DNA from 2 places in the Streptococcus gallinaceus genome. Region 2 is predicted to be linked to the other one. Evidence: predicted binding sites of a transcription regulator. Region 2 holds the regulator's gene; the other holds the start of a gene.
The links. The regulator CtsR, encoded in region 2, represses protease genes until heat stress. The targets are predictions, from matches to a motif close to TTGGTCAAAAAAGGTCAAANA.
Positions count from the first base shown of each region.

Region 1: ABID27_RS04000 (ATP-dependent Clp protease ATP-binding subunit) is a predicted target of CtsR. The motif match lies at 6,175-6,195, and genes of this name have one in related genera.

Region 1 covers NZ_JBEPMK010000002.1:345,462-357,360, forward strand. The annotation lists gene ABID27_RS03960 (hypothetical protein) at 1-65, opposite strand, end outside; gene ABID27_RS03965 (RDD family protein) at 52-447, opposite strand; gene ABID27_RS03970 (LacI family DNA-binding transcriptional regulator) at 547-1,584, opposite strand; gene ABID27_RS03975 (bifunctional methylenetetrahydrofolate dehydrogenase/methenyltetrahydrofolate cyclohydrolase) at 1,724-2,575, opposite strand; gene brnQ (branched-chain amino acid transport system II carrier protein) at 2,860-4,236, shown strand; gene ABID27_RS03985 (amino acid ABC transporter ATP-binding protein) at 4,259-4,993, opposite strand; gene ABID27_RS03990 (amino acid ABC transporter permease) at 4,986-5,672, opposite strand; gene ABID27_RS03995 (DUF1797 family protein) at 5,790-6,020, opposite strand; gene ABID27_RS04000 (ATP-dependent Clp protease ATP-binding subunit) at 6,233-8,473, shown strand; gene ABID27_RS04005 (NUDIX hydrolase) at 8,582-9,034, shown strand; gene ABID27_RS04010 (DUF1827 family protein) at 9,091-9,396, shown strand; gene mnmM (tRNA 5-(aminomethyl)-2-thiouridylate-methyltransferase MnmM) at 9,416-9,979, opposite strand; gene ABID27_RS04020 (YdcF family protein) at 9,948-10,526, opposite strand; gene ABID27_RS04025 (aminoglycoside 3'-phosphotransferase) at 10,638-11,423, opposite strand; gene mnmL (tRNA modification radical SAM protein MnmL/YtqA) at 11,426-11,899, opposite strand, start outside.
Region 2 covers NZ_JBEPMK010000004.1:194,327-206,225, forward strand. The annotation lists gene gshAB (bifunctional glutamate--cysteine ligase GshA/glutathione synthetase GshB) at 1-1,531, shown strand, start outside; gene hslO (Hsp33 family molecular chaperone HslO) at 1,601-2,473, shown strand; gene dusB (tRNA dihydrouridine synthase DusB) at 2,460-3,449, shown strand; gene glpK (glycerol kinase GlpK) at 3,582-5,087, opposite strand; gene ABID27_RS06900 (AAA family ATPase) at 5,158-6,195, opposite strand; gene ABID27_RS06905 (GNAT family N-acetyltransferase) at 6,297-6,809, opposite strand; gene ABID27_RS06910 (ATP-dependent Clp protease ATP-binding subunit) at 6,810-9,260, opposite strand; gene ABID27_RS06915 (CtsR family transcriptional regulator) at 9,262-9,720, opposite strand; gene ABID27_RS06920 (DUF6568 family protein) at 9,864-10,223, shown strand; gene ABID27_RS06925 (MFS transporter) at 10,260-11,402, opposite strand; gene tsf (translation elongation factor Ts) at 11,478-11,899, opposite strand, start outside.

The DNA.
Region 1 (11,899 bases), on a different contig from region 2:
AAGTAAACAATCGTAATAATTGCTACAAAAGAAATAAGTAAGGGAAGAGTTTTAATGTTTTCCAATCACAACCACCTCGCTTTTACCAATCATATCATGTAAAAACTTACCTTTTCGAACATAGTATAGAACTGAAATAAGCATAAAGACTATTCCACCATGGGGAACAAAGTAGAGCAATTTTGCCACCTCTCTTTGTCCCATTTCAGCTACTGAATTTGATACTGGAGTAACTTTTAACCCCGCAAAATATTTCCCCAAGGTCTGACCGTTGAAATACACACACGCTAAAGTGTTGTACAGAACAAACAGGATATGTATGAGCCAAATACCATTTATATTTTTACCTTGAAATAAAATCAAAGTTAAAAATTCAAATGGTAGATAGACAATCATCAAATCAATCATACTAGCTAAAATGCGCTGTAGAAATAATAATTTCTTCATTTCGAAACCTTTTCTAAAACGTTTTAGTTGGCTATATTTTACTGCAAGCGCATACATTTGTCAAGAAAAAAATGCAAGACTTTTTATTTTTCTTGCATTTTATATTTTTGCACTATCTCGAACAATAATCTCATAAGGCAATAATCGATGAGTTACTTTATTATTCTCTATTTGAGCCAATAAGTCCCGAACAGCTTGTCTAGACATGACCTCTATATCCTGACGCACAGTGGTTAGACTCGGTGTAACATAGTTTGCTAAGGCCATGTCATCAAATCCAACTACAGCAGGAGATGAACTTATTTCCCTCTCACGCAAAGCCTTTAAAACTCCAATGGCCATCAGGTCGCTCGCAGCAAATATCGCATCAATTTCTTCAATATTTTCTAATTGGTTAACATAGTGAAATGCTTCCTCTTCAGAGAAATGTGCATACACAACTCTAGGTTGTTTTACTTTGGAGCGGTAACCAGCCTCACGTTTTTGTGACACTTCATCTTGTTTTGTCCCATTCAAAAAAAGTATATTTGCATATCCAGCTTGTTGCAATCGCTCGGTCACCTCAGCTGCTGCCTGCTGATTGTCAATAGAGATAGTTGAGATAGCCCCATTTCCCACCTGTAGATCAATCGCTACGGTTGGTAATGTAAAGTCTTTTAATTCCTGATAATACGGATCTGTTGTCTTTAACCCCTGAATCAATAGTCCTGATATGCTATGCTCTGCACAAAATTGTTTAAGGGACTTTTCTTTCTGTTTTTTCGTCGTTGTTCCGTAAAATACAAACTCGTAGTCCGTCTCATCCAAATAATGACTAACACCTGTTAAAATTTCAAAAGGCATTGTTACACCTTTTTCAACCTTCAATCCACTTAGTATTAATGCAATAATTTTTTTATGTTTGCTGGAGAGTTTTCGAGCAGCCTGATTAGGGATATAGTCCAGTTTCCTAGCTGCTTCTACTACTTTTTGTCTCGTTTCTTCACCAATATCACCGTAATTATTAAAAACTTTTGAAACTGCACTGACAGACACTCCTGCTTCCTTGGCGACATCTTTTATGGTTGCATTTCTCCCTGAGACCATATGAGGCTCCTTTCTATTGCTTTTCACACATTTTACTACAAACGTTTTCATGTGTCTATAAACAGTTTCATTTTACCAAAAAGAAAACACCGTTTCACAACGGTGCTTTCAAGGAGATTATGAAAAATATTTAGGATTGGTAATAGTATACCTTCTATCCAGATTTTTCTCATCGGTCTTGAGGCTGATTTTATTTTTTTAGGCTACGTTTGCAAGCTTGATAGGTTTGCTCCATAAGCATAGTAATTGTCATAGGGCCCACTCCTCCAGGGACAGGCGTGATATGGCTGGCTACTTCTGAGACTTGAGCAAAATCCACATCACCACACAATTTGCCATTTTCATCACGGTTCATACCGACATCAATGACAACCGCTCCTTCTTTAACAAATTCCTTGGTGACAAATTTAGCACGACCAATCGCCACAACCAAAATATCCGCTTGTTTAACAACCTCAGCCAGATTTTTCGTCCGAGAATGCGCAATAGTCACGGTAGCATTTGCATCCAATAATAGCTGCGCCATAGGCTTGCCAACAATATTGGAACGTCCGATCACCACCGCCGTTTTCCCCGCTAGGTCAATCTGGTACTCCCTAAACATTTCCATGATTCCTGCCGGGGTAGACGGTACCATGACAGCATGCCCTGACCAAAGTTTCCCCATATTCATAGGGTGGAAGCCGTCGACATCCTTTTCTGGAGCAATGGCTAGGAGCACCTTTTCCTCATCAATATGAGCGGGCAATGGAAGCTGAACCAGGATACCGTGCCAATTGTTATCCGCATTGTACTGCGCGATAACGTCCAACAATTCTGCTTCAGAAGTGCTCTCTGGCAGACGCACCACTTGGCTATGAAATCCCGCTGCCAAGGCCGAACGCTCTTTATTTCGCACATAAACCTGGCTGGCTGGATTTTCCCCAACCAAAATCACGACCAAACCCGGTATCTGACCTGTTTCTGCTTGTAAGCTTGCTGTTTTTTCTGCTAATCGTCCCTGCATTTTTGCTGCGAGCGCCTTACCATCAATAACTACCATATGCACCTCTTCTTTTTTCTTTCTATTATACTAAATTTGTGGATAATCCCCCACTATCTGCTCAATTTTTTCAAATATTGGAGCTGGAGGAAGTAAAAAACGATAGTTTCTAGAAAGGCAGAAAGGATATACTTGTTTAAGTCGACACATCCACTTAATCTCCGAATATTTTTGCAATGTAAAATATGTAAAATTCGTCTATTATCGGGTCAACCTTGCTCTTTTTTCCTATATTCGGTATAATATCATGCGGATTATGATTCTATATGAAAAGGATGAAAGAGATGTACTCGAAACGAGTTTATTTTATTATTGGCTTTATGCTATTTGCCCTCTTTTTTGGAGCGGCAAATTTGATTTACCCCGCCTATCTTGGGCTTTATGCAGGGCAAAAGATTTGGGCTGCTATACTAGGTTTTTGCCTGACAGGAGTGTCATTCCCCTTGCTTGGAGTCATGGCTGTCGCTTCTTCAGGAGTACATGATCTGGAGAGCTTAGCACACCCTATTTCAAAATGGTATGCTGTCTTTTTCACAGCTGTCCTTTCCTTAGCGGTTGGCCCCTTCTTTGCTATTCCGAGGACCGGAGCCACTTCATTTGCAATCGGGATTGCACCTGTATTAGGAACTGGTTTTCCTATCAAGCTTGGATACGCCATCGTCTTCTTTGGACTGGCCTATTTACTGGCTGTTTATCCTAGAAAATTGGCCGAAAATATCGGAAAATACTTGACTCCCAGTTTAATTCTTATTATTACTATTTTGATTGCTGCTTCATTTTTACACCCTGCTGGTGAGCTTGGAACCCCTTATGATGCGGGCACCTCAATCAACCTCGCCTTTTCTTCACATCCTTTTATCACTGGATTGATTCAAGGCTATGGTACAATGGATGCGCTCGCTTCTCTGATTTTTGCCTCATTGGTCATCGAAGCAAACAAGATTTTTGGTATCAAAAAACGGGCGGACATCACAAAAGTCACCCTCATTTCTGGTCTAATTGCGATTGGATTGTTGGCCTTTATCTATATCTTTATCGGTCGAATCGGCGCAACCTCCCAATCTCTTTTTTACATGAAAGTCGGTCTCTTTACTCAGAACGGCGCCCCTGTAAATGGCAGCCAGATTCTCAGCCACACTGCCCAATTTTTCTTGGGGAATATCGGACAAGTCTGTCTTGGAATTGCGATTTTTCTTGCCTGTCTAACTACCGCTACCGGTCTAATCACCTCTAGCGCAAGCTACTTCCACAAGTTATACCCTAGACTATCTCAAGTCAGATGGACACAGATTTTCACACTATTATCAGCTAGTTTTTACTTTGGAGGCTTGGATGTCATCATCCGTTGGTCAACTCCTGTCCTCTACCTCTTTTACCCTCTGACAATTGCCCTGATATTTTTAGTTTTGACCCGCAAACTCTACAACAATCACCCACTCGTCTACCGGGCAACTATATTCTTGACAATCTTTCCAGCACTCTATGATGCCCTTGAAAGTCTTTCAGAACTGACCTATCTCTTCCAGTTGCCCCAGACACTAACAGAATTTTTCAGAAATACGGTCCCGCTAGGAAATTATTCACTGGGCTGGATCTGCTTCACTCTAATAGGCTACCTAAGTGGCCTTCTCTTGCTACACTATAGTAAGAAAAAAGGATAGCTGTCTATCCTTTTTCTTATTATTACAATACTTTGGACAAAAAGTCTTTAGTCCGTTCCTCACGAGTATATTCGAAGATTTGCTCAGGTGTGCCTTCTTCAACGATATAGCCACCATCCATGAAAATAACCCGATCAGCCACTTCACGCGCAAAGCCCATTTCATGGGTCACGATAACCATAGTCATCCCTGAACGTGCCAAATTTTGCATAACAGCCAGCACTTCGCCAACCATTTCTGGGTCCAAGGCCGAAGTTGGTTCATCAAAGAGCAAGACATCTGGATCCATGGCCAGACCTCGAGCAATGGCAATCCGTTGCTGCTGACCACCAGACAAACTTTGTGGATAGGCTTCTGCCTTATCTGGCAGGCCTACCGTTTCCAACAATTCCCGAGCCTTCGCTTCCGCATCCGCTTTTGAAATCCCCTTGGTTTTGATTGGTGAAAGGGTGATATTTTTCAGAACCGTCATGTTTGGGAAGAGATTAAACTGTTGGAAAACCATCCCCATTTTTTCTCGCATCTTGAAAATGTCATTTGACTTATCCGTAATATCGACACCTTCAAATGTCACAGTCCCCTTTGTCGGAACTTCTAGCAAATTCATGGTACGCAAGAAAGTTGATTTCCCAGAGCCAGAAGGACCGATAATAACGACCACTTCTCCCTGTTGAATGTCTAGGTCAATCCCTTTCAAAACTTCATTTTCACCATAATACTTGTGTAAATCCTTGATGGAAATAATGGCATCAGACATGTTGAGCTCCTTTGTTTAATTTTCTTTCAAATGCTTGCATAATCAGCGTCAAAATGCTAGTCATAATCAGGTAGTAAAAGGCTGCAAAAATGAGCGGTGTTAACGGAATGTAAGAAGTAGACTGAACCGTCTGGGCACCATTCCACAACTCCATGACCCCGATCGTGGACAAGAGCGAACTGTCTTTGACGATCGTAATAAACTCATTCCCCAAGGCTGGCAAGATATTTTTCAGCGCCTGAGGCATAATGACATAGCGCATGGCTTGCTTAGGACGAATTCCCAATGAGTAAGCCGCTTCAAGTTGGCCCTTTGGTACCGCATTGATACCCGCACGGACTGTCTCAGAAACATAGGCACCAGAGTTCATCGAGATGATGATAATCCCTGGCAACAAACGTGTCAAATCAACAGACAAGATACCGATTTTAAAAGCAGGCGCTGCGATATGCATCATAGCAAAGGCAATCATAATCTGCACGACCATTGGCGTTCCACGGAAAATCCAAACATAGACATTGCAAAGCCACACGATTGGCTTTAATTTACTTCGTTGTCCAAAAGCCAAGATAATCCCGATAACACTTCCAAAGAACACAACACAGGCCGCAATAATCAGAGTTACAATCGCTCCATAATTATAATAAGTCCAATATTTAGGTAAAAAAGAAAAATTCATTCATTGTCCCATCTTTTCTAAAATAAGTAATACTATATCACAAAAAGAATAATTATGCAATAATTCAGATATAAATATTCATTATTGAACAGAAAAAAAGCACCTAGGTGCTTTTCTTTAATACAACAACTCATAAATTTCCATGGCGATAAGGTCGATGCTATCAAACGTATACGTTTCACGAGCAGCAACATCGCGCAAGGTAAATACAGAGCCATTTTCTTCGTCGTGACTGAAAGCAACCTCAGCAACCACAACGCCATCACGTTCAAAGTTACGTTTCAATGTGCCACCGTCGGTAGCCATTGCTTCCAATCGACTGATAATTCTCACCAAATGTGATTCCATGTCAATTCTCCTATTTCTTTATATACCTGTATTTTACCATACTTTCTCATAAAAGTCTTACAATATTCTTGAAAGTCTAGATTTTTGCAGGATTTTCCCTTCAGAATCGTAGCAGATTCTTGCATTTTAAGTAAATCTTGTTATAATAAAACTGTATTTGACCTTTATTGACTATTGATAAAATACCAAACTTACAGGAAAGAGGAATGCCTATGTTATGTAAAAATTGTCAGATAAATGACGCTACCATTCATCTCTATACCAATCTTAATGGAAAACAACAGCAAGTGGACCTTTGCCACAATTGCTACCAAATTATGAAAACCGATCCCAACAATGCCATCTTAAAAGGACTTGGGGATATGCACAATCCAAATGATATGGATCCATTCAGCGAATTCTTCAATAATATTGGAGGAATCACGGGTCGTACGCCCGCTGGTAATCCAAATTATGGAAAAACACCACCGACTCAGGCTGGACAAAACGGAGGTGGCCGCGGTGGCAACACGCCACCTCAACGCCCACAAGAACCGCAACAACCAAATGGTCTTTTAGAAGAATTTGGTATCAATGTCACCGATATTGCCCGTCGTGGCGATATCGATCCTGTCATCGGTCGTGATGAAGAGATTACCCGTGTCATTGAAATCCTCAACCGCCGCACCAAGAACAATCCCGTTCTCATCGGGGAGCCTGGTGTTGGGAAGACAGCTGTTGTCGAAGGACTGGCTCAAAAAATTGTAGACGGAGCCGTTCCGCAAAAACTTCAAGGCAAGGAAGTCATTCGCCTAGATGTCGTGAGCTTGGTGCAGGGCACTGGTATCCGTGGTCAATTTGAAGAACGGATGCAAAAACTCATGGAAGAAATCCGCAACCGCCGCGAAGTTATTCTCTTCATTGATGAAATCCATGAAATCGTGGGAGCCGGTTCTGCCGGAGATGGCAATATGGACGCTGGAAATATTCTCAAACCTGCCCTTGCCCGTGGTGAGCTCCAATTAGTCGGGGCTACAACGCTTAATGAATACCGTATCATCGAAAAAGATGCTGCTTTAGAGCGCCGCATGCAGCCTGTCAAAGTTGACGAGCCAAGTGTAGACGAGACCATCACCATCCTAAAAGGTCTGCAAAATAAATACCAAGACTACCACCACGTCCGCTATACCGATGAAGCCATTGAAGCCGCGGCAGTCCTTTCAAACCGCTATATCCAAGACCGTTTCTTGCCAGACAAGGCCATTGACCTGCTGGATGAATCAGGCTCAAAAATGAACTTAACCCTCAACTTTGTGGATCCAAAAGAAATCGATAAACGCTTGATTGATGCAGAAAACCGCAAGGCGCAAGCAACTCGCGATGAAGATTTTGAAAAGGCAGCCTACTACCGTGACCAGATTGCCAAATACAAGGAAATGCAGAAAACCAGCCTAAGCGAAGAAGATATTCCTCTTATTACAGAGAAGGAAATCGAAGCAATCGTGGAGCAAAAAACCAATATTCCTGTCGGTGATTTGAAGGAAAAAGAGCAAACTCAGCTGATCAATCTAGCCAGCGACCTGAAGTCGCACGTCATCGGTCAAGACGATGCAGTTGATAAGATTTCCAAGGCTATTCGCCGCAATCGTGTCGGTCTTGGAAGCCCAAATCGTCCAATCGGTAGCTTCCTCTTCGTTGGTCCAACTGGGGTTGGTAAAACGGAGCTTTCAAAACAATTGGCCATCGAACTCTTTGGCTCAGCCGATAGCATGATTCGTTTTGACATGTCTGAGTACATGGAAAAACACGCTGTCGCCAAGCTAGTTGGTGCCCCTCCAGGCTATGTCGGATATGAAGAAGCTGGTCAATTAACCGAAAAAGTACGCCGCAATCCTTACTCGCTCATTCTCCTGGATGAAGTTGAGAAGGCCCATCCCGATGTCATGCACATGTTCTTGCAAGTTCTTGATGATGGACGCTTGACAGATGGACAAGGACGCACGGTGAGCTTCAAGGATACCATTATCATCATGACATCCAACGCAGGAACTGGCAAAGTAGAAGCCTCTGTTGGTTTTGGGGCGACCATTGAAAACCGTAGTCAATCCGTTTTAGGGCAATTGGGTAACTTTTTTAGTCCGGAATTTATGAACCGATTTGATGGTATTATTGAATTCCAAGCTCTTAGCAAGGCCAACCTTCTCCAAATCGTGACCCTCATGTTAGAAGATGTCAACCAACGCCTAGCTGTAAACGGCATCAGTCTGCATGTGACAGACAAGGTCAAAGAAAAATTGGTTGACTTAGGCTACGATCCAAAAATGGGCGCACGTCCACTCCGCCGGACCATTCAAGACCAGATTGAAGATGCAATTACAGACTTCTACTTGGAAAATCCAAACGAGAAAAACCTACGTGCCGTTATGACATCAAGCGGTAATATACAAATTAAGCCCGTCGCAACCAAGGCTTAAGCCATGAAATCTTCAGATGAAAGAAAATGTCTATTTTGACAATTTTCTTTCATCTTTTTCTTTTATTTTTTAGTATAATGTAGAAAGGATAGAAAAAAGGAGTACGTTATGGAATATCCAACTTTCGGCGAGAAAAAAGAAGGCGTTCACTATAGTAATCGTTATGGTGTCTATGCTGTTATCCCTGATGCAAGTCATACAAACATTATTTTAGTCCAAGCGCCTAATGGAGCCTGGTTTTTGCCTGGTGGAGAAATCGAAGCAGGTGAAGATCATGTTCAGGCCTTGGAAAGAGAATTGATTGAAGAATTAGGTTTCACAGCTACACTCGGGGAATACTATGGACAGGCGGACGAATATTTTTACTCCCGTCACCGCGATACCCACTATTACAATCCAGCCTATATTTATGAAGTGACAGAATTCACCCAAGTAGATAAACCCTTAGAAGACTTCAATCATCTTGCTTGGTTCCCAATTGACCAAGCCATTGACAAACTAAAACGTGGCAGCCACAAATGGGGAATCGAGCAATGGAAATTGCGAAAAAATTCAAAATAATAACTAGTCAAACAAAAGTGATAGTGCTATAATGAAGCTACAGATAGGAGGCTCGCATGAAACTCATCAACACGACCAATACCAATCCCATACTTGTCCAGAATCAACTGGCTAATACGGACGCCTTTTTGGTGGAAACCTATTCTGCTGGAAACACGGATGTCGTTTTCACACAAGCGCCCCTCCACTACGAATTATTGATTAGCAACAAATACCGCGCTGTTCAAGAAAGAGAAATTATCGGTATCCGTGACTATTTCCTCAAACGGAAAATCGATAGAAAATCCATTGACCAAGCAGGCATTCAAACGATTCATACAGCTAACTTGATTGAAATGTCTATCCCTATTATTGCTGAATAAAAAGAAAAGACTGAAAAAATTATTCAGTCTTTTTTGGTACTAATTTTTCAATCATAATTAAAAATGGTGGAGTGTTGATTTGATTGAGCGGCTGATAGAGCATGGTGGCAAAGGCTTCTTGTGGTAAGTTCTTGACAAGTTGCAGCACTGCATCCTTTTCGATATCGCCGCCTTCATGACCATAATAAATCATGAGCGACAGTCGCCCACCAACTTCCAGAAGTTCTAAAATTTTCTCAATCGCACAAATGGTCGTCTGTGGCTGGGTAATGATAGATTTATCTGCTGACGGCAGGTAGCCAAGATTGAAAATGGCTGCGCGGATAGGCTCCTCGACATACTGGTCGACATTCTCATGCCCGTCTAATATCAGTTTGACATTGCTGACATTCTCCTTCTCCAAGCGCTCCTGTGTCTTTCGTAAGGCCTCGTCTTGGACATCAAAAGCATAGACCTTTTTGGCCAGCTTGGCCAAAAAGGCGGTATCATTTCCATTTCCCATGGTGGCATCAACAGCCACCGCTTCCTTATCCAGCACCTCCGCTAAGAAATCATGCGATAGATGAATGGGACGTTTGATCATGTATTTCTCCTTCCTCTAAATCAAGGGCTACTAAATCTCCCTTTTTCCCGTAGTGAAGAATACGCAAATACTCTCCCCATATACGAGAGCGACCTATCTCAGTTTCCATCCAAGTCTCCCGTGACAAGGGAACTCCTTGATATTGCGCATCAAATGTAAAAGGAATATAGGTCAAATGATTTGGTAAATGTTTGGCTAGTGTGCGGCCTTGTCTTCCTGCAACATGGCTTTTACAAATAAACATGACGTTTTGAACAGCTGAAAAATCAAAGACTTCCTTGGCAAATAAGACATTTTCCAAGGTATTGGTCGAACGATTTTCATAAGAGATAAGCTGTTCAGGAATACCAGCTGCCAACAAGTTCTCTACAATTACCTCAGCTTCCGCTTTTTCTTTTCCGTGTACCCATTCAGGATTTGGTGTCCCCGTTGGACTAATCCCACCTGTCACAACAATTTGTTTAGCCCAGCCATTTTCAAAAGCCTCAATCGCTTTCTGCCAATGACCGACATGTGTCCCTCCGAAAACAAAAAGGACATCACTGATTTAAGGTAACATTTTTTCACCAAATGTAATATCTGTTAAAAATGAAATTTCTTCCGAAGATAAGCTAGGAACTTCTGGTGTTTTAGGAATGATTGGTCTCATCATTTCTCCTTACCCAAATACTTCAAAGCAAGCAATTGCTTCTAGTAATGCTAAATTGATGGCTTCTCTACCATAGCAATCCAAAAAGTAATCTCGATAAGCATCTGTGCCTAGATTTCTTTGGAGAGACCACAGGGTCCAGTAAAGATCAATATGTCGATCTCCCAAGCCACCGCTATCGCAGTCGATAAATGACTGAAATTGCCAATCATTCAGGATGATATTTGGCAGACACAAATCCCCATGAATCAGCTCATCTTTTTGTAAAAATGGAGCAATTTCCTGCACTCGCAAAAAGGCCTCGTCTCTTCCTAGCCCTTCTTGCTGACTAGATAGGTATTTCTTTTCAAAATTTCCCTGACGATAACCCTTATACACATTCTCTAGATAGCGATCGACATTGTCCACGATGGGGCAATCTGCAGCATCTATGCTGTGTAATTTTCGCATGGATTCCGCTAAAACCTGACACAAGCGCTTTGGATTTGCCAAGTAAATGGGGGAACTAGTGTCCTCTCCATCCACCTTAGCTGTCAGCATCCAGTCCTCCTCTTCAGAGATATAGCCCAAGACTTCTGGCGCCAAGTTTTTCTTGAAAAAATAATCGGTAGCATCTACTTCTCTCTGAAGACTGCCTTTGGGTGCTCTTTTTAAAAAATATCCACCATCTCCGTCAATAAAATAAACCTTGGCTTGTGGCGAACTACTACTATCATAAACTGCTTTTGCTTGCGCTAACAGAGGGTGAAATTCTGCTGGTACTTGGTCGTCCAGCCTGATGTGCTGTTTCTTCATATTTACATTCCTACTTTACATCCTTGCCATGAACCACGCGCTTCCATCTCTTGGTCAATAGCATTTAGCACTTCCCACTTATTGAGGCTCCACATGGGACCTATCAACATATCACGCGGTGCATCTCCCGTGATGCGGTGAATCACCATCTCTTTAGGAATAATCTCCAGTTGGTCGCAGATGATGGACACGTATTCTTCCTGACTGAGCAACCGCAAGCGTCCTTCATGGTAATCACGCTGCATGCGTGTATTGGTCATGAGGTGAAGCAGGTGGAGCTTGATGCCGTCAATATCGTTATCAGTCACGCAACGACGGACATTTTCAACCATCATCTCATGGGTTTCTCCTGGAAGTCCATTGATCAAGTGGGAGACGATGTCCACTTTGGGTGCTAGCTCACGTACACGAGCCACCGTTTCCTTATACAAATCATAGGAATGGGCCCGGTTAATTAGCTCTGAAGTGTGCTCATA
Region 2 (11,899 bases):
AGAGGGTTATGTGCAGTCGGGGCAATTATCCGCAGAAAAAGAATTTTACTCTGCTGTTCGTCTACGTGGTAGTAAGTTTGTCCGTGACTATCTGGAAAATGGAATTCAGTATATGGAATTCCGCTCCTTTGACCTCAATCCATTTGACCATCTGGCCATCAGCCAAGAAACCATTGATACTGTTCACCTCTTTATCCTTAGCTTGATTTGGATGGAAGATTTGGACAATGTTGATGAGAAATTATCTTGGGCGACTGACCTCAACGAAGCCATTGCCCTTGCTCATCCTTTGGATCCACTACCTGACCAAGCCCCTATACAGGATATTTTGACTGCCATGACAGCTGTCATTGATCAGTTCCAGCTGGGGGATTACTACCTTAGCTTGTTGGAAAAAGTCAAAGCGGCACTTGCAAATCCAGAGTTGACACTTGGTGGGCAGCTTTTTGCTCAGATTGACCAACTATCATTGGAAGTATTTGGACGCAACCAAGGCGCAGCCTTTCATCAGCATGCCTGGACGGCACCTTATGCGCTCAAGGGCTACGAAAGCATGGAACTCTCTACTCAGATGCTCTTGATTGACATCATCCAAAAAGGGGTTCATTTTGAGATTCTGGATGAAAATGACCAATTCCTCAAACTCTGGCATGGCAACCATGTCGAATACGTCAAAAATGGCAATATGACTTCTAAAGATAACTACGTTGTCCCACTGGCTATGGCCAATAAAACTGTCACCAAGAAAATTTTGGATCAGGCTGGTTTTCCAGTTCCAGCAGGTAGCGAGTTTGCTACCAAGGAAGAGGCCCTCAACTACTATCGCTTAGTTGCGGATAAGGCCATTGTCGTCAAACCAAAGTCTACTAATTTTGGTCTAGGGATTTCCATTTTCCAAGAACCAGCTAGCTTGGCGGATTATGAAAAAGCCATTGATATCGCCTTTGCGGAAGACTCTGATGTCTTGGTGGAAGAATTCATCCCGGGAACTGAATACCGTTTCTTCGTTCTTGATGGTAAATGTGAGGCAGTTCTGCTCCGCGTCGCTGCCAATGTCGTTGGAGATGGTCGGCAGACCATTCGCGAGTTAGTCGCAGAGAAGAATAAAAATCCTCTCCGCGGACGTGACCACCGCTCTCCCCTTGAAATCATCAACCTTGGTGACATCGAACTTCTCATGCTCGAACAGCAAGGCTACACAGCCGATACCATTTTACCTACTGGTGTCAAAGCTGACTTGCGTGGCAACTCCAACATCTCAACGGGTGGTGATTCCATTGATATGACAGAGCAAATGGATCCTTCTTACAAGCAACTGGCTGCTGATATGGCTAGCGCCATAGGAGCTTGGGTCTGTGGGGTCGATCTCATCATCCCTGACCGCCACCTAATCTCCACAAAAGAAGTGCCAAACTGTACCTGTATCGAGCTCAATTTCAACCCGTCCATGTACATGCACACCTATTGTCATGAAGGACCAGGCCAAATTGTAACACGAAAGATTTTAGATAAATTATTTCCTGAGGTTTAATGACCAGCTTGCCATTTGGCAAGCTTTTTCTCTTCGCTCCCACCTTGCTTTTGTGCTATAATATTCCTTATGGACAAACTGATTAAAACTATTTCAAGTAATGGGCATTTCCGTGCTTTTGTGCTCGATAGCACAGAGACTGTACGGACTGCTCAGGAAAAACATGACACAATGGCTTCTTCTACAGTGGCTTTGGGGCGAACTTTGATTGCCAGCCAAATTTTAGCTGCAAATGAAAAAGGGGATACAAAAATCACCCTAAAAATTCTCGGAGATGGTGGTCTTGGTGCAGTCATTGCCGTTGCAAATTCTAAGGGACAGGTCAAGGGCTACATCCAAAACCCCGATGCTGACTACAAACGGACTTCTACAGGTGAGGTTATCGTAGGCCCACTCATCGGTGCAGGGCAATTTTTGGTCATTACCGACTATGGAACAGGCCATCCTTACCATTCTATGACTCCGCTCATTTCCGGGGAAATCGGTGAAGACTTCGCCTACTACATGACAGAAAGTCAGCAGACACCATCTGCCATCGGGCTCAATGTCCTCTTGGACCAAGATGATAAAGTCAAGGTCGCTGGAGGCTTCATGTTGCAAGTCTTGCCTGGTGCGACCGACGCTGAGATTAGCCGCTTTGAAAAACGGATTCAAGACATGCCTGCTATTTCTAGCCTCTTGGCCTCTGAGAATCCTAGTCAAGCTCTCTTACAAGCCATTTATGGTCAAGATGAGTACAAACTCTTATCAGAAGAGCCCTTGCACTTCGTTTGTGACTGTTCAAAAGAGCGCTTTATGGATGCACTCGCTAGCTTGCTAACCTCTGACCTACAAGAAATGAAAGAGGAAGATAAGGGAGCTGACATTACCTGCCAATTCTGCGGCAGCCACTACCACTTTGATGAAACAGACTTGGAGGAACTCATTCATGACAAATCTTAACACCCCCTTCATGATTGGAAATGTCGAAATTCCCAATCGTACCGTACTAGCTCCTATGGCTGGTGTGACAAACTCTGCCTTTCGTACCATTGCCAAGGAAATGGGTGCTGGACTGGTTGTCATGGAAATGATTTCCGAAAAAGGCTTGCTTTACAATAACGAAAAAACCCTCCACATGCTTCATATCGATGACAATGAAGCTCCAGTTTCCATCCAACTTTTCGGCGGAGATGCTGAAGGGCTCAAGCGTGCGGCGAACTTTATCCAAAACAACACTAAAACCAACATCGTTGACATCAACATGGGTTGTCCCGTTAACAAGGTCGTAAAAAATGAAGCTGGCGCTAAATGGCTCAAAGACCCTGAAAAAATTTACCATATCGTCAAGGAAGTGACTTCTGTTCTCGACATTCCCTTGACAGTTAAAATGCGGACTGGCTGGAATAGCCCTGACCTAGCTGTTGAAAACGCCCTGGCTGCTGAGTCTGCCGGTGTTGCTGCCTTGGCCATGCACGGACGTACCCGTGAGCAAATGTATACAGGGACAGCGGACTTAGAAACTCTGACCAAGGTTGCCAAGGCCATTACCAAGATTCCATTCATCGCAAACGGCGATATCCGTACTGTCCAAGATGCTCGTCAGCGTATCGAAGAAGTCGGAGCCGATGCCGTCATGGTTGGACGTACTGCCATGGGGAATCCTTACATTTTCAATCAGATTAACCACTATTTGGAAACTGGCGAAATCCTGCCTGACCTCTCTTTCGATGATAAACTCAACATCGCATTTGAACACTTGACACGTCTGACAGCCCTCAAAGGGGAAGGCATTGCTGTTCGTGAATTCCGTGGACTAGCACCTCACTACCTTCGTGGAACAGCCGGTGCTGCAAAAATCCGCGGAGCCGTTGCCCGTGCCGAATCCATCGCAGAAGTCCAAGACCTCTTTGATCAAGCACGCGCACATGCCAAATAAAACCTAGATAAGCCATATTTATTAAAATAAAAGGAGTTGGAACAAAAGTTCCCAACTCCTTTTTTGTACTAGAAAACAGTGATTTAGTGAAAAGAGACTTCTACGAAATCACGATTTTTTCCTACTCTTTTTTTATTCATCCTCGGCAAAAACCTGAGTAGCCTTGACTGCTTGTTTCCAGCCTTTATAAAGCCGTTCTTTTCTCTCCTCTTCCATCATTGGTTGGAAGATTTGCCCGAGGTGATTTAAGGATTGGAGTTCGTCCAAATCTTGCCAAAATCCTACTGCTAGACCTGCCAATAAAGCTGCACCCAAAGCTGTCGTTTCCAGATTTTTAGCACGCTCGATTTCAATACCTAGAATATCTGCCTGAAACTGCATCAGATAGCTATTCATAGCTGCACCACCATCCACTTTTAACCGAGGAATTTCAATCCCCGAATCCAGACGCATGGTATCTACCACATCCCGAACCTGATAGGCAATCGATTGGAGAGTAGCCTTCACAAAGTCTTCCTTGCTGCTCCCCCGCGTCAAGCCAAAGACAGCTCCACGCGCTTCTGAATTCCAATAAGGTGCCCCCAAGCCCGTAAAGGCAGGTACAACATAGACTTCATCATCACTTTTTGAATTCCGCGCCAGGTCCTCAGATTCCTTGGAGCTCTCAATCATCCGCAAACCATCACGCAGCCATTGAACTGCACTCCCTGCAATGAAAATCGACCCTTCCAGCGCATAATTGACCTGACCATTAATGCCGTAAGCAATTGTCGTCACCAAATTATTTTCAGACAGTTGCATCTCCTGACCTGTATTCATGATGATGAAAGAGCCTGTGCCATAGGTATTCTTGATCATGCCCGGTTCAAAAGCCAGCTGACCAAATAAGGCTGCCTGCTGGTCGCCTGCCATCCCCGCAATCGGCACCTGTCCACCATAGAAATGATAGGCTGCTGTCGTCCCATAAATCTCTGAATTTGACTTCACCTCTGGCAACATGGCAAGTGGAATGTTAAGCAAATCCAAGATTTCTTGGTCCCATTTGAGTTCTTTAATATTGTAGAGCATGGTCCGCGACGCATTGGAATAATCTGTCACGTGCACTTGCCCGCCGGTCATTTTCCAGACAAGCCAAGTATCAATGGTGCCAAAGAGCAATTCTCCCTTTTCCGCACGCTCCTGTGCTCCATCAATATGGTCCAAAATCCAGCGAACCTTTGTCGCTGAAAAATAAGCATCTATCATCAAGCCCGTCTTCTCATGAATCATGTCAAGATGACCAGCCGACTTGAGGTCCTCAGCTAAATCCGCTGTCTGACGTGACTGCCAGACAATGGCATGGTAAATCGGTGCTCCTGTCTGTTTGTCCCAGACAACCGTTGTTTCACGCTGATTGGTAATCCCGATCGCCGCAATCTGGTCTGGCTTAATCCCGCTTTCAATAAAAGCATCCGCAATCACCGACTGCACCGAATGCCAGATTTGATTGGCATCATGTTCTACCCAACCTGCTTGTGGAAAAATTTGTGGAAACTCTTTTTGGCTACTTGCCACTTGTTGGCCATCGTGATTGAAAATAATGGCTCTCGAACTGGTTGTTCCTTGGTCAATAGCCATAATATAAGGCGCTGTTGTCATATCAACCTCTCGTAAACGTTTTCTTTTATTATACCTCAAAAGAGTAAAAAAAGCAGGATGAACCTGCTTACTAGTCTCCTTGATAAATGGCATCAATCAACTCAATGGCTGTTTGATAATTTTCAGCATAGCTTCCATCTAAGAAATGCAGAGGCACCTGCGGATGATTGCGCATCACCAATTCTTTCAAGAGCTCAGTAAATGCTTGACGAATCGACTCATCGGCCATGGACATATCACGGAATCCATCATCCACATAAGACCCCGTTGGCAATACAAAGAGAATCAAAGCCCATTTCTCACTCTTGGCAGTATCTGCACAAAGCGAGTGAAAAGAGGTCGACGTCTTACCGATATAGTAATCGTAGTAAGCCTGAGTCACTGTCGAGTTGGTATCAGCAATAACCAGCCCTTGATTGCTATCTGAGTCAATCAGGTCTGCCGTTTGACGGTACTGCCCCGTCAAGAGATAATTGTAGTCCTTGCCTGTCAACTCATCATCGCGGACATTGTAGCGCTGCTGGTAATAGCGCGAGTACTCAAGCGACACCGGACTAGAATAATACCGCCCCAAATCACGTGCCAAAGTCGTTTTCCCATTAGAGGCCGAGCCAACAATCAAGACATTTTTTGAGAAATGACGTCGAAAAGGTCTCGCAATCTCATTCCAATACTTGATTGGATTTTCTCGAATCAAGGTCGCTGAAATTCCAAAATTTCGCTCTGTAAAATGTGCCTTAAAGCCACGGCTTTCGAGTTCCTCAGCATAATTTTTTTCTGAAACATAGAAATACAACTCTTCGTCATCAGCGATGTCCGTCATCGCTGTCAAAGCATTCAGCCAGGGAGTCCAGCCTTTTGGATAAGGAGGCATTCCAGTCTCATCCAGCATCAGCACCGTCACCGAAGACTCATCATTAAAGGTCTCACGGATATAGCGGAAGCGCTTCTGCAAACCCAATCCAATCTTGTGGCCACGGTCATTTCCATAACCAGAAACGATCACAATGGCACGGCTACATTCTCGCTTAGCGCGCTGAATGAGGTCAATGTGTCCCTTATGCATGGGTGCAAAAGTCCCAAAAATTACTGCAACTTGTTTTTTCATAGTCTTCCCTTTTAAACTTACTCCCTCTATTTTACAGAAATGACGCGCCTTTGCCAATTATTTGGCACATAAAAGAGACTGGACTTTCGTCCAATCTCTGCTTACAAATCCTTCAGATAGATATAATCCGTATCCACCGTGTCTCCCATCTGAAAATGATGCTCACCGACATGGCGGAATCCATGACTTTTGTAAAATGCAAGAGCAGATTGATTGTGTTCCCAGACACCTAACCAGACGGACTGGCATTCCTTTTCACGTGCTCGCTCCAAAGAAAATGCCATTAGTCGACTACCATAGCCACGACGTTTTCTATTGGCACGCACATAAATCCGCTGAATTTCCAAGGTATTGTCCGCGACATATTCTGTCTGGGCAGCTCCCGTATTGAGCTTGAGATAGCCGGCTATCCCCATCTCATCCTTCAAAAAGTACACTTCTGACTCTGGATTTTCCAACTCAGCGACCAATACATCTCTGCTATAAACATCATCCATGTAGGCTTGAATATCCTCTTCCCGATTAACCGCTCCAAATGTATCATAGTAAGTTTCTCGGCAGACTTCCTGTAAGGACACCACCTCATCTGGCCCGATTTTAATCAATTCTAACATCTAGTTCTCCACAATGTCAAACTTAAGCTGTCCAGCCTTCACACCAATCTTGAGTGTCTGACCCGACTTGACTTCCTCGCGTAGCAACATTTCTGCCAGCTGGTCTTCCACCTTGTTCTGAATCAATCTACGCAAAGGACGGGCTCCCATCTCAGGGTCGTAGCCCTCTTTAGCCAGCAATTTCAGTGCAGATGGTTGGAATTTGAGGTCAATCCCTTTCTCAGCTGTCACAGCATAAAGTGGTTTAACCATGACTTTGACAACTTCTTCCATATCCTTGTCTGACAGGCTGTGAAAAACAACTTTCTCATCAATCCGGTTGATAAATTCTGGACGATATGCTTTTTTCAATTCTTCAAAAATTCGTTTTTCCACATGGGCTTGATTGTGAGACAGATCCGTCGCCCCAAAACCAACCGTCTTATCATCTCGCAAGGCTGTCGCGCCTAGATTTGATGTCATGATAATAATGGTATTTGAAAAATCAACCTTACGTCCCTTATTGTCCGTCAAGACCCCATCATCCAAGACTTGCAAGAGGACATTGAAGATATCCGAATGCGCTTTTTCCACCTCATCAAACAAGAGAACCGCATACGGTTTATTCCGCACTTTTTCAGTCAACTCACCGCCCTCATCATATCCAACATAGCCTGGAGGCGCACCGTTAAGACGAGATGCCGCAAATTTTTCCATGTATTCTGACATGTCAAAGCGGATAAGCGAGGACTCATCATCAAAGAGCACTTCTGCCAATGCCTTGGCTAACTCGGTCTTCCCAACCCCAGTTGGCCCCAAGAACAGGAAGGAACCAATTGGGCGTTTTCCTGTACGGATACCAGATTGGTTTCGACGGATAGCACGGCTAATGGCTGAAATAGCTTTGTCTTGCCCAATCACACGTTGGTGCAGTTCTTTTTCAAGATTAAGGTATTTCCTGGCATCTGTTTTACTCAACTTCGTAACAGGAATACCTGAAAGGCGGCTCAGGGTCACTAAGACATGATCTTCTGTCACTTGAAGATTGTAATGGCTAGATGGCTGCTCATCTTCTAACTCTTTGACTAGAAGGCTTGCGACCGTCTTGTACTTACCAGCTAGTAAGGCACGGTCAGCAGCTGACATACTGGCATCTTCCACCGCTACTTTCCGACTATTTTGGACGGTGGCACTTGCTTCATCCAAGAGGTCAATCGCAGAGTCTGGAAGATTTTTCCCCGTCAAATACCGTTTGGCAAATTTTACAGCCGTTACAATGGCTTCATCTGTAATTTCCACCTTATGGTGTTTCTCATACGATTGCTTCAAGCCACGCAAAATAGCAATGCTATCTTCCACGCTCGGCTCTTCTACCGTTACTTTGGCAAATCGACGCGAGAGAGCCGCATCTTTTTCAATGTGCTTTTGGTACTCATCCTGCGTTGTCGCACCAACCATATGCAAGGTTCCACGAGATAAGGCCGGTTTTAAAATATTGGCCGCGTCCAGAGTCGAGTCAATCCCCGAACCAGACCCCATGATGGTGTGCAATTCATCGATGAACAAAATAACCTTACCATCTTCTTCAATATCATTGATGATATTGTTCATTCGCTCTTCAAAGTCCCCACGAAAACGAGTTCCAGCTACCACTGCCATCAATTCTAATTCCAGCACCCGCATACCAGCCAAGCTTGCGGGCACATCGCCACTTGCTACTCGCTGCGCCAAACCAAGCGCCAAAGCTGTTTTACCGACACCTGCTTCACCAACTAGGACAGGGTTATTTTTCGTTTTCCGAGACAAGATTTGGATCATCCGCGAAATCTCTTGGTCACGTCCGATGACAGGCTCCATCTTGCCTTCCTTAGCCAAGGCTGTCAAATCACGACTGTAATCTTCCAAACCGCCACTTTGAGCCTGGGGCATTCCCATCATTCCCGCAGCAGAATTCTGTGGACTAGGATTGCCACGAAGCAACTGGCGAATGGCCTTCAAATCATCCTTGCTGAAGCCAGCCTTGATTTCCAAATTCTTCCGCAAATCCACCAAGCGAATCTTATCGTCCGAGTCCTCCAAATGAAAACCAACTCTATCTAAAATCAGCACCGCAGCCGAACGCTTGTCCAAAAGCATGGCAAGAAAAAGATGTTCTGTCCCAAGCTGACTTGCCTTGACAACATCTGCAATCTTTTCAGCCCAGTCCAAGGTTTCCTTTGACTTCTTAGAAAGCGGCAAAATGCCTTCAAAGGCAATATGATCCTGGTAAAGGTGGTCTGTAATCACGTAGGCCGCATCTTCAAAATCACTCCCATCAATAGGGTATTCCGCCAACACTGTCCCTGCAATGGTATCTTGATTAACTACAAAGGCTAGCAAAAAATGCCATGTCTCAACAAAATCACTTCCATAGCGACGTGCAATAATCTGCGCATCTTCAAGCGCACGCTCCACTCCAATCGAATACTTCATTCTAGTCCTCTTTCCTATCAATAGCACTTAATATCTCACGCATCATTCGAGCACGAATATAGGAAGCCTCTTCTCCCAGCACCTCATTTCCAGCAGTCGCTAAGAAAAGATTTCCCTCTCTCTCTGTAATCAATCCCTCATCAAACAAGAGCTGCATCAGGTCTTGAAAGACTGCCCAAGACAGGCTAATCCCCATATTTTTTTGTAAATCGCGAATGAGCTCATGCTTATCCGAAAAAGTCACCCGACCAATCCGAATATAGCCTCCTCCACCGCGCTTACTCTCAACGATATAGCCTCGACTGGCTGTAAACCGTGTTTTAATCACATAGTTGATCTGGCTTGGTACCACCTCAAAACGACTGGCCAACTCACTTCGTTTGAGTTCTGCAACACTCGCTGTCTCTAAAATGGCCTTGATGTGTTCTTCAATATAATCCGATGTATTCTTCATGGCCAACTCTTCCTTTCCATACTGACTAACTTTGACTATTCTTTTATTATATCGAAAATAGCCCTATTTGGAAAGCAAAGACCACTTTTGCTATCCCTTACTTGAAAAATCACCGTCTTTTTCATATACTAAAACAAAAAGGAGAAATTATGTTTACACCACAAGAATTTTTAGAACAAGTCCAGCAATTTACAACTGTTACTCCTGCAGAAGCTAAAGAATTATTGCAAAAAAAGGACGGTAGCATCCTCTTTATCGGGCGTGAAACCTGCCAATATTGCCGACGTTTCTGCAAAACATTGGCTCAATTTGCAGCTGAAGACAAGCAAACCATCTACTTCCTCCACAGCCAAAGCCCTGACTATTCCGCAGCAGAAATTGCTGACCTGCGCAACCAATACCAAGTTGTGACCGTTCCAGGCTTTCTTTTTGCCACTCCAGACGGTGTCCGAGTTCGCTGCGATTCTAGCATGACCATCGATGACATCCGCACTTTTACAAGCCTATAAAAAAATAAGAAGCTGGAATAAAAATTCCAGCTTCTTTTATTTTCTTGCCAAACGGTAACAGACCAAGGCCAATACCATCATCCCAGCAGTTACAAAAAATGGAAGGACGTATACATCCAGAGCCAAGGCCGCCAAGGCTTTTGTCAATACTAAAGGTGTCAAGATAACCCCGACATTTCCAGCAGTAAGTGCCATACTAGTGATAAAATTGATTTGTTTTGGTTTATATTGTTTAGCAATCGCATTAAAGATTGCTGACATGCCACCCACAAAACTCGCGCCAATCAAGATAGAAGCAATGTAGAAGACAATCAGGTGATCGCCGAAAGTAAACAGCAGATTTCCCACACCCATCGCTACCAACATAACTGGCAAAGTTGCTTCCTGCAAAGCTTTGGCCAATTTCCCGAAGAAAACTCCCAAGATAATTCCTGAAAATGCCAACACGGTCAACATCTGACTTGAGGCTAATTCACTGTAGCCATAGCGAGTCACAAGAAGGCTCGGAATCTTCACTGTCGCGCCAATATAGGCAAGCCCAATAAAAAAAGTTATCAACATCCAGAGGATTACTCCCTTGTCAAATACGACTGACTTTCCCACACTTTCCCCTGCAGAAGGAATTTCATCCACAAGTTTGTGGAAAACAAACAAGACTGGCAGAGCCAATAGATAAACCAAGAAAATATAGCGCACTCCGACCAACAAGGCCAAGCCAACTAAAAAGGTCGTAACCGTTTTGCCCACATTCAACACAGCTGTACGTAGGCCAATCATGCTCGCCCGTTTTTCCCCATCAAAATAGTCACTAATCAAGCTGATTGACAGAGAATTGTAGAGACCAATCCCTACTCCCAACAAGAGACGACTAATGAGGACCAACTGAAATTGCTGGCTCGAAAAGGATAGAATTCCCGAAAGCAAGATTAAGACGAGACCCAGTTCTACTGTATTTTTCTTGCCTAATTTCGTCACAATCAAGTTGCTCAAAATCACCACAATCGTGATGGTCATCGCTGGAATCGTCACCAATGTTTCCACAGAAGCTAGACTAATTTGGGGATTACTAGCATGATAAAAAGTATAAAGCTTTGGAATAGCCGGCGCAATCGCCAAATGCGACATCAAAAAGAAAGAGATAGAGAGCAAGGCTGCACTCAAATAATTTTGTTTTTTCATCATTCCTCATCATTCCTAAACAATAGAAAAGGCTGACGACTTGCGTCAGCCTTTTCCTGCATAAATGTAAATTTCTTATTTACCAAGAGCTGCCGCCATTGTAGCTGCAACTTCTGCTTCAAAGTCATTTGAAGCTTTTTCAATACCATCACCAACTTCGAAACGAGCGAATGTTACGGCTTTAGCATTTACTGACTCAAGGTAAGCTTCAACTGTCTTGCTGTCATCCATGATGTACACTTGTGCAAGAAGTGTGTAAGCTTGGTCAACTTTAGTGTTGTCAAGCATGAAGCGGTCCATTTTACCTGGAAGGATTTTGTCCCAGATTTTTTCTGGTTTGCCTTCAGCAGCCAATTCAGCTTTGATAGCTTCTTCAGCAGCAGCAATTACTTCGTCAGACAATTGAGCTTTTGAACCGTATTGAAGGTGTGGAAGAGCTGGTTTACCAACCATTGCACGGCTTTCGTTATCTTGATCGATGACGTGGTTCAATTGAG